Regions from separate parts of the Bradyrhizobium sp. SZCCHNR3119 genome, predicted to be linked through region 1. Evidence: riboswitches for the same ligand, from Rfam matches in the RefSeq annotation. Region 1 holds a riboswitch; each other region holds the start of a gene.
The links. A riboswitch is a leader RNA that binds a small molecule or an ion and turns the genes downstream of it on or off. The one in region 1 is predicted to bind S-adenosylmethionine.
Positions count from the first base shown of each region.

Region 2: it holds a riboswitch for S-adenosylmethionine, as region 1 does, so the genes downstream of both, QX034_RS09780 (O-succinylhomoserine sulfhydrylase) here and QX034_RS23180 (GNAT family N-acetyltransferase) in region 1, are expected to answer to the same signal.
Region 3: it holds a riboswitch for S-adenosylmethionine, as region 1 does, so the genes downstream of both, QX034_RS07345 (homoserine O-acetyltransferase) here and QX034_RS23180 (GNAT family N-acetyltransferase) in region 1, are expected to answer to the same signal.

Region 1 covers NZ_JAUEUV010000001.1:5,034,561-5,037,830, forward strand. The annotation lists gene QX034_RS23175 (hypothetical protein) at 1-545, shown strand, start outside; gene QX034_RS23180 (GNAT family N-acetyltransferase) at 753-1,223, opposite strand; SAM-I-IV-variant riboswitch at 1,270-1,378, opposite strand; gene QX034_RS23185 (hypothetical protein) at 1,647-2,657, shown strand; gene QX034_RS23190 (uridylate kinase) at 2,571-3,239, opposite strand.
Region 2 covers NZ_JAUEUV010000001.1:2,062,944-2,066,213, reverse strand. The annotation lists gene QX034_RS09785 (SGNH/GDSL hydrolase family protein) at 1-515, shown strand, start outside; gene QX034_RS09780 (O-succinylhomoserine sulfhydrylase) at 627-1,829, opposite strand; SAM riboswitch at 1,903-1,982, opposite strand; gene QX034_RS09775 (2'-deoxycytidine 5'-triphosphate deaminase) at 2,096-3,202, shown strand; gene QX034_RS09770 (hypothetical protein) at 3,221-3,270, opposite strand, start outside.
Region 3 covers NZ_JAUEUV010000001.1:1,533,200-1,536,469, forward strand. The annotation lists gene metW (methionine biosynthesis protein MetW) at 1-558, opposite strand, end outside; gene QX034_RS07345 (homoserine O-acetyltransferase) at 561-1,778, opposite strand; SAM riboswitch at 1,870-1,949, opposite strand; gene QX034_RS07350 (chorismate mutase) at 2,128-2,961, shown strand; gene hisC (histidinol-phosphate transaminase) at 3,007-3,270, shown strand, end outside.

The sequences.
Region 1 (3,270 bases):
ATCTAGTCAGCGCCACGATCAATTTTCACGCCTTCTGCACGGGAGTTGGCTTTCAGGCGATTCTAGAGAAGGTGAGCATCGATGGTGGGGCAGAGCAGCCGGTTATTCCTCAAGATCAAGCGCTAGCGAGCCTCGTATCAGTTGTCCCAACAGAGCAGGAAGTCGCCCAGCTGCACCACATCGTTTTGACGGATCATGCACTTGCTCAAGCTTTGAGGGATCTGGCCGACGGACTTAGAACTTTCCATACCGGTCCAGTCGTTGCTCAGCGCGCAGTCGAAACGATCAGAAACTATTTCGTTCCGCCTGGGGCCGACTACAGCGCTGGCTGGCAACCAATGCGGGACGCGCTGAATCTCAGCCGTGATTACCTGCAGGTGATCACGGATCTGTCGATCGGTCCGCGGCATGGCGACAGGAGCCACATCCCGACTCCGCAATTGCGCGTCGGCGTAGAGCGTGCCTGGGTCGTCATGAACAGATTTCTGGCCTATCGACTCTTGGGGTCAACGAAGCTTCCGGAACGAGATTTCCCTCCGCTCTGAAAAACCCGGCCTCGATAATGTCGAACGTTGACGTCCGGTAAGGGCTGAAAGCGGAAGTTTGCGGAGCGCTAGCGGCGCCGCCGGCAGGATTACGGCTCGGGCGGATCGTGATCCGCCGTTCCGAGTCGCCTAGATGGCGGGTTACGCCTTCGGCTCCAACCCGCCCTACGCCATGCTATTCCTTGTCGGCACATCGCCCTCGACGAATCATTTCGTTAGCCATTTCTCGAAGTACAAATTGATCGGGTTGGAAACGTAAGGGCCATACGCCGGGCACGGAACGAACCCCTTCGCCCGATAGAGCCTCTGGGCATCGGGAAGAAATTCCGTGGTTTCCAGCCGCAGAACCGACAGCTTGGCGGTCAAGGCCGCTTCCACAACCCGCGTCAGGAGCCTGCTGCCTATGCCAGTCGTCCGAACCTCGGTGACGACATACATGCGCTTCACCTCCCCGGTGCCATCCGCAAACACCTGCAGCCCTGCACAGCCGACGGCTTGTCCGGCAATCCGCGCGATGAACATTTGCGTGTCGTCGTGCGCCAGCCGCTCAATTGGAGAGCCGTGATTCCTGTCCACCCCGCTGACCTTGTTCAAGAAATCGTCCAGCGCGGTGACGAGGTTGATCAGGTCCGGGGACCTTGCATCGGCCAGCTCAATTTCGACTCGATCGACAGTCATTCTCGTCCCTCTTCTTCGAAGAGAGGAGCGCATGACGCCGTGGTGGCTTGTCCCGTTTAGTTGCCGGACCGGCCACATCTTCTTCCGAAGGAAGAAAGCCACCTTGCTCGGGAGCAGGTTGGCGCTGGGCGTCGGCCCAACTCTTGATGTTGGAGTTGACGATAGCGGGCACTATCGAGCTTGGCAAGCACGCCGCCAGTTTGAGAAACAACGAGTGGCCGCTCCTGGCCCGAAACGTAAGTCCCGGAACGGAGGGGGTATTTCCGAAGCTGGGGGTAGACCGGCTGTGCCATCCGCCTGCCGGCCACGGCCGCCTTTGGCTTGAAGCGGAAGTGTGTCGCGCATGAGTGCTCGACAAGAAATAGCAGTGCATCATATTCTTGCTAAGATGCCAGTCAGGAAGCTTTGGTTATTTGGTGAATCGTGAAACTATTCCGGAGCCACGCCAAGACGTTTGTTGTCGCCGCCTGGGTCCTGCTTGTGGTGGCGATCCCGGTCTGCTTTGTTGTCGGCGCGGCGGCGGGCTTCGACAAGTTCTACTTCCCTGCGCATCCGCACGCGACACTGGATGCGTATGATCTCAACGCATCGAAACTAATCATGGCCGCTGCCGGCCTTGCCGCGGTGCTGTCTTCGGTTGCCTTCACCTTGGGGTTTCGCGCCACCGCGTCCTTGCTGGTCATTCTGATCTGGACCGCGACCATTGCCGGCAACCAGATTGCCCGTGCCCGCGTCGAACCGGGACCTGATTATTACGAGCGGCATATCGGCTCGGAGGTGTTCCTGGTACCCTGGAAATATGCGGATGCCGGCCCCGGCCGTCCTCCCCGCGACCCTCCCGGCGAGATCGGCTTCACCGTCGATCTCTGCCTGTCCAATCTCGGGGGGCGCACCGACATCGATTGTAGTTGGATTCAACAGGTCCGGATTCTTCCAGGTGATAAGGACGTTGCCGATCCGACCCTGGGTTCATGGCGCAAATACCGGTCGGAGATGACTCCCGGTCCCGATCACGACGGGTATCGATCGTTTGATCTGAGCTATCAGCTGCAGCCCGGCGCGCCTACGCGGATCCAGCATTATTTCGTGCGCCTGAATGCGATGGGAGAGCCGACACGGCTCGTGGCATGCCGACTGGACAACGGCAGGTTCTGCACCCACCAGCACGCTGGTCGGCGATTATTGGTTTGGCTACGAAGCAGATTTAGCTCAGGGCGACGAGACGTCGGACGCCAAGCTCGCTGCCTTAGTCGAATCCTGGCGACGCAAGTGAGTCGTTCATGGTGGTCAGACAGACGTCCGCTTCTGGCACACTACGGCCCAGCGCGCGGCCGATCGTACTTGAGGTCAGACGGGGCGGTTGATGCGCACCGTCGCAGTCTCGAATTCTCTATTGTCCAGCACAATGTTGGCATTTTGGATGGGTTGACTTAGCCGCTCATAAATCTCGAACGCCGGCGCGTACCGATCCCGGTACAGAGCCTCCGCCGCTTCACGGCCACCGAGTTGGTTGGCGTCGCGCAACGTCCCCCTTTCGCCAGCTGTCTTTACATCGACGTCAACAAATATGACGACTTCCCAAGCATCTCGCAGTTCTGATCGCTGCAAGAATGTCCCATCGACGATCAAGATGTCGCGTTGATTCGCCCTGTGGGTGGGCGCAACGATAGGCTCGTCCTTATCGAGGTCGAAGGAAGCGGTGCTATAGATTAGGCTTCCTCCGGGACCCAGCGGCTCGAGGAGTAACCGCCGCACGGCATCGAGGTCCCGGGCGTCAAAATAGTAACCTTCGGCCGAATGGCGACCACGCGCGTAACGTTCGCGCTTCGGTCGATGAAAGCCATCGATAGAGGTGCGAATGGTCGCTCGGCCGATACGGTCGAGTTCATGAGCCATTTCGTTGGCGACAGTTGTCTTACCCGATGCAGTTCGGCCGTCGATGGCTACCCGTACCGGATGTGGCCTGTCGACCGCAGCGGCAAACTCCGCGATGGTGATCAAGGCTGCGCGTCTCATGTGTCCCCCCCCTCCAAGATTGCAGGAAGAA
Region 2 (3,270 bases), 3.0 Mb from region 1:
GCGTCATCAATGCCGGCATCGGTGGCGAGGATGCCCCTGAGATGATGAAGCGGCTGCAGGACTCGGTTATCGACCGGCATCCGGATCTCGTGATCTGGCAGGTCGGCACCAACGCGGTGCTGCGCGATCTCGATCCCGCCGATACGGCCAAGCTCGTCGACGACGGTGTGGCGAAGATCCAGGCCGCGAGCGCCGACATCGTGCTGGTCGACCTGCAATATTCGCCGCGCGTGATCGAACGTCCCGAGCGGGCCAACAAGATGATCAAGCTGCTCAGCCATGTCGCCGAGCTGCATCACGTCGGCATCTTTCCCCGTTTCGAGGTGATGCGCGATTGGCACGAGCAGCAATCGATCCCGATCAACGATTTCGTCATCGCCGACGGCCTGCATATGAACGATTGGGGCTATGCCTGTTTCGCGCAGTTGCTCGGCGACGACATCATCAAGTCGGTCGGACAGGTCAAGCTCGGCGTTAACCTGCCGGCGGACGTCCTGACCTATCGGCCGATGTGACGCCGTCAGGCGTCATCCCGGGGCGCACGTCCGCGCGCGGGCCCGGGATCTCGATCGACAGGGCAAGCAGCGAATAGGGGTTTCTTACTACTCCCTACTCGCCCTTCGCGATCACGCTTTCGCCAGCGCCGCATCCAGATCGGCGATCAGGTCGTCGACATGTTCGAGCCCGGTGGAGAAGCGGATGAAGCCTTCGCTGATGCCGAGCTCGGCGCGGGCCTCCGGCGTCAGCCGCTGATGGGTGGTGGTGGCGGGATGGGTGACCAGCGTCTTGGCATCGCCGAGATTGTTGGAGATCTTGGCGAGCTTGAGCGCGTTGAGCACGCGGAAGGCCGCGGCCTTGCCGCCCTTGACCTCGAAGCCCACCAGCGTGGAGCCGGCGCGCATCTGCTTCTTCACGGTGGCGGCCTGCGGATGATCGTCGCGGCCGGGATAGACCAGCCGCGAGATCTTCGGGTGGCTCGCAAGGACATCGGCGATCTTCGCCGCAGTCTCGGTCTGGGCGCGGACGCGCACCGCGAGCGTCTCCAGGCCCTTCAGCAGCACCCAGGCGTTGAACGGCGATATCGACGGGCCGGTCTGGCGCATGAAATTGTGGATGTGCTCGGCGATGAAGGCCTCCGACGACAGGATGACGCCGCCGAGACAGCGGCCCTGGCCGTCGATGTGCTTGGTTGCGGAATAGACCACGACGTCGGCGCCGAGCGCCAGCGGGCTCTGCCAGATCGGCGTGGCGAATACGTTGTCGACGATCAGCCGCGCGCCATGAGCATGCGCGATCTCGGCGATTGCACCGATGTCGAGCACGTCGAGCGTCGGGTTGGTCGGGCTTTCCAGGAAGAAGCTCTTGGTATTCGGCCTGACCGCGCGCTGCCACTGGTCGAGATCGAGGCCGTCGACCAGGGTGGATTCGATGCCGTAGCGCGGCAGCAGGTCCTCGACCACGTAACGGCAGGAGCCGAACATCGCCTTCGAGGCGACGACATGGTCGCCGGCGCGCAACGGCGCCAGGATCGCGGTGGTCACCGCCGCCATGCCCGTGGCCGCGGAGCGGGCGGTCTCGGCGCCCTCGAGTTCGGCCATGCGGCGCTCGAACATTGCCGTGGTCGGGTTGGAGAAGCGCGAATAGATGAAGCCGGGATCCTCGCCCTTGAACCGGGCCTCGCATTCCTCCGCGCTGGCGTAAACGAAGCCCTGGGTGAGGAACAGCGCCTCGGCAGTCTCGCCGAATTCCGACCGCAGCGTGCCGGAATGCACCAGTCGGGTCTCGGGGCGGTATTGGGTCAACGAGGGGGTGGCGGCAGATTTGGACATATGACCTCCATCATGACCATCAGGAAAATGGTCACAAAAAACCGGCCTGGGAGAGCTCTCCTCACGGCCGGGATCACATGGGTCCCCGGCCTGTTTAGCGACTTGTTTAACGTGGCTGCAAGCCGGCCGGCTCAAATCACCACGGGATAAGTCGTGCTCTTAGTCGCCTCCGGCCTTTTCGTCAAGCCGGCCATCGGATAACGCGTAAGAACCCCTATGTTTTAGGGGCAGGGCTGATATTCCAGCCAGTCACGAGGGACCAGGTTTTGCCGCTTTCGCTCGCCGCCGATGCCAATGGCATCCTGCCCGATCGCTTGATCGCGCAGATGGCGGACGCCGGCCTGATCATCCCCGAATATGATTTCGTCGAGAGCCAGATCCAGCCGGCCAGCCTCGATTTGAGGTTGGGCGACATCGCTTACCGCGTCCGCGCGAGCTTCCTGCCCGGGCCCGGCGCGACCGTGGCAGAACGGATCGACGAACTGAAGCTGCACGAATTCTCGCTTGCCGATGGCGCGGTGCTCGAGACCAATTGCGTCTACATCGTGCCGCTGTTGGAAAGCCTCGCGCTGCCCAAGGACATCGTCGCCGCGGCCAATCCGAAGAGTTCTACCGGCCGTCTCGATGTGTTCACGCGCGTGATCGCCGACGGCACCCGCCGCTTCGACATGATCGGCGCCGGCTATCACGGACCGCTTTATGCGGAGATCAGTCCGAAGACATTTCCGGTTCTGTTGCGCGAAGGTTCGCGGCTGTCGCAGGTCCGCTTCCGCTATCGTGACGCGGTGCTGTCAGCCGATGAGCTGAATGCGCTGCATCAGGCCGAGCGGCTGGTCGATCGCGATGATGCCGATCTGGCCGGCGGCGTGGCGCTGTCGGTCGATCTGTCCGGCGAGAACGCGGGCGGTTTTGTCGGCTATCGTGCCAAGCGCCACACGGGCGTCGTCGATGTCGATCGCCGCGGCGGTTATGCGGTGGAGGAATTCTGGGAGCCGATCAAGGCGCGCCCCGACGGCAGCCTCATTCTCGATCCCGGCGAATTCTACATTCTCGCTTCGAAAGAAGCTGTCCAGGTCCCGCCGGACTATGCCGCGGAGATGGTGCCGTTCGATCCGCTGGTCGGCGAATTCCGTGTCCACTATGCCGGTTTCTTCGATCCGGGCTTCGGCTATGCCGGTGCTGGCGGGCAGGGCTCCCGCGCGGTGCTGGAAGTGCGTTCGCGCGAGGTGCCGTTCATCCTCGAGCATGGCCAGATCGTCGGGCGCCTGGTCTATGAAAGGATGCTGGCGCGGCCCGATGCGCTGTATGGCCAGCGCATCGGCTCCAACTACCAGGCACAGGGCCTGAAGCTGTCGAAGCATTTCCGGCCGTAGGCGACGTCGGGCGCGCGCTCACGTTCGGCTGCGGCGGATGGCCCTGAACTCGGTGACGAGACGCCAGT
Region 3 (3,270 bases), 3.5 Mb from region 1:
CGCCACCGCGCGCTCCATCTTGACGTTGATCTCGTCGCAGAGCTGCACGAAGTCCTTGATGGTGCAGAAATGGATGTTCGGCGTGTCGTACCAGGTGAACGGCAGATTCTCGGTACGCGGCATGTGACCGCCGATCAGAAGCTGCAGGCGCAGCCGCCAGAAGCCGAAATTCGGAAAGGCCACGATCGCGCGGCGGCCGATGCGCAGGAGATTTTCGAGCACCGTCCTCGGCTGCCGCGTCGCCTGCAGGGTCTGCGACAGGATCACGTAGTCGAACGCGTCGTCGGGATAATCGACGAGGTCGGTGTCGGCGTCGCCCTGCACCACCGCAAGCCCCTTCGCCACGCAGTGGTTGACGCCTTCGCGCGACAGCTCGATGCCGCGACCGTCGATGCCGCGGCTCTCAAGCAACTGCAGGAGATCGCCGTCGCCACAACCGATGTCGAGCACCTTGGAGCCGCGCTCGACCATCTTGGCAATCAGCAGATGGTCGGGGCGATAGGCGAGCCCTTCGCGCTCCGTAACGCCGTTCAGCGGCAGCACCTCTTGCAGCGCCATGGTCAGACTCCGGGTGTGGTCAGCCCGCGTGCCTTGCCGGCGGACTCGAGGAAGGCACGGGCGATGTCGAAGAACTCGGGGACATCGAGCAGGAAGGCATCATGACCTTTGTCGGTTTCGATCTCCGCGAAAGAGACCCGTGCGCTCGACGCGTTGAGCGCATGCACCAGCGCCCGCGACTCCGGCGTCGGAAACAGCCAGTCGCTGGTGAAGGACACGACGCAGAAACGGGTCTGAATGCCGCGGAAAGCTTCGGCCAGCACGCCATCATGATCGGCGGCGATATCGAAGTAGTCCATCGCGCGGGTCAGATAGAGATAGGCGTTGGCATCGAAGCGCTCCACGAAGGACGAGCCCTGGTAGCGCAGATAGCTCTCGACCTGGAAATCGGCATCGAAGGAAAAGGTCGGCAGGTCGCGGTCCTGCATGCGGCGACCGAACTTGCGATGCAGCGCCGCGTCCGACAAATAAGTGATGTGCGCGGCCATCCGCGCCACCGCGAGCCCGCGATGCGGATGAACGCCCTTGTCGGCATAGCGGCCGTGATCCCAATCCGGATCGGCCATCACCGCCTGCCGGCCGAGCTCATGGAAGGCGATATTCTGCGCCGAGTGACGCGTAGCGCAGGCGATCGCGAGCGCCGCGAACACGCGGGTCGGATAGGCCACAGTCCATTGCAGCACCTGCATGCCGCCCATGGAGCCGCCGACCACCGCAAACAGCGTCTCGATGCCGAGATGGTCGATCAGCATCGCCTGGGCGCGCACCATGTCCGGAATGGTGATGATCGGGAAATCCAGGCCCCAGGCCTTGCCCGTCGCCGGATTGAGCGAGGCGGGGCCGGTCGAACCCATGCAGCCGCCGATCACGTTCGAGCAGATGATGAAGTAACGGTTGGTATCGAGTGGACGGCCCGGGCCGACCAGCGTCTCCCACCAGCCCGGCTTGCCGGTCATCGGATGGCGATTGGCGACATGCTGATCGCCGGTCAGGGCGTGGCAGACCAGGATGGCGTTCGATCTGTCGGCATTGAGCTCGCCATAGGTCTGGTAGGCGATCTGGAACGGCGCGAGATCGACCCCGCAGTCGAGCCGGAGCGGCTGATCGGCGCCGAACTTTGCAACCGGCGAGTTCGGATGATCGACCTCGTGCGAGCGCTCCTCCGGCGGGATCACGCGTCGTGACTTCGGCGAGTTCGATTTGGGCGTCAGGCCTGTCATGTCTCTAGACCCCGGCGGTCGCCGGAGCTCCCGAACCACGTGACATATCAGGCCATAAAAAAACCCGGCCCGAAATTAGGTTCGGCCGGGATCAGAACTGTCCCCGGCCTGTTTAGCGAATTGTTTAACGTGGCTGCAAGCCGGCCGGCTCAAATGACCACGGAATGACCAACAACGTAGTCCGGCGGGCGGCCGACGTCAAGGCAAGCCGGAATCGACGGCACGCCGCCATGTTGCAACTGTAGCGCTTCCGGGCGCTCGATCGGGTAAACTTGATGTTGCACGCGCCTGATCTGTAGGACAGAACGACGCTCGCCTGCACCGCAGGACCAGCCAAGAGATGCCGCAAATGCCCGAGACGCCTCCCGCCCCGCCCTCGCTTGCCGATCTGCGCAAGGAGATCGACGCGATCGACGAGCAGATGCATCGGTTGTTGATGCAGCGCGGCGACATCATCGACCGCCTGATCCAGGTGAAGAAGACGCAGGAGGTCGGCTCGGCCTTCCGGCCGGCGCGCGAGGCCGACATGATGAAGCGCCTGGTGCAGCGCCATCGCGGCATCCTGCCGCTCGATACGGTCGAGAGCATCTGGCGCATCATCGTCTCCAGCTTCACCTACGTGCAGGCGCCGTTCTGCGCGCACGCCGACGTCTCGGTCGGCGAGGCTGCGATGCGGGATTCCGCGCGGTTCCATTTCGGCTTCATCGTGCCCTATGTGGCGCATTTCAGCGCCCAGGCCGCCGTCGAGGCGGCAGCGAAATCGAAGGGCGATCTGGCGCTGGTCTCGGCGACGTCAGGGCATACGCCGTGGTGGATCACGCTCGAGCCGGCCGGCGCGCCGAAGATCATCGCCCGGCTGCCTTTCCTGGAGCGCGCCGACCATCCGGCGGCGCTGCCGGTGTTTGCGATCTCCCGCGTGGCCGACGATGCCCTGCTGTTGGAGGTCGAGACCTGGAGCATCCGCGTGTCGGGCTGGAATGCGCAGGTGGCGCGAGCGCTGTCGCCGCTGGCGGACATCGTAGCGGTGCCGGATACCGCCTTCGACAGCGCGGCCCTGTTGGTCTCCATCGAGGCCCCCTCGAACCTCGAAAAAATCAGGGCAGCCCTGATCGCGGCGGGCGCCTCGGTACGCTCGACGGCCCTCGTCGGCGGCCATGCAAAGCGCTATACGGTGCCGAGCTAGGGTTGATGGCTCTGGCCTGATCCTGCGGTTTCCCGGAGTTGAATGATGTCCCGCCCCGTGCCGAATCCCGGCATCCTCGATATTGCGCCCTACACCCCCGGCAAGAGCCCGAAGCCGGAGCCGGGCCGCAAGGTGTTCAAGCTTTCGGCCAATGAGACCCCGTTTGGCCCCTCGCCGAAGGCGATCGCGGCCTTCACGCACGCGGCGACGCATCTGGAGGACTACCCGGAAGGCACCTCGCGGGTGCTGCGCCAGGCGATCGGCCGCGCCTACGGCCTCGATCCCGATCGGATCATCTGCGGCGCCGGC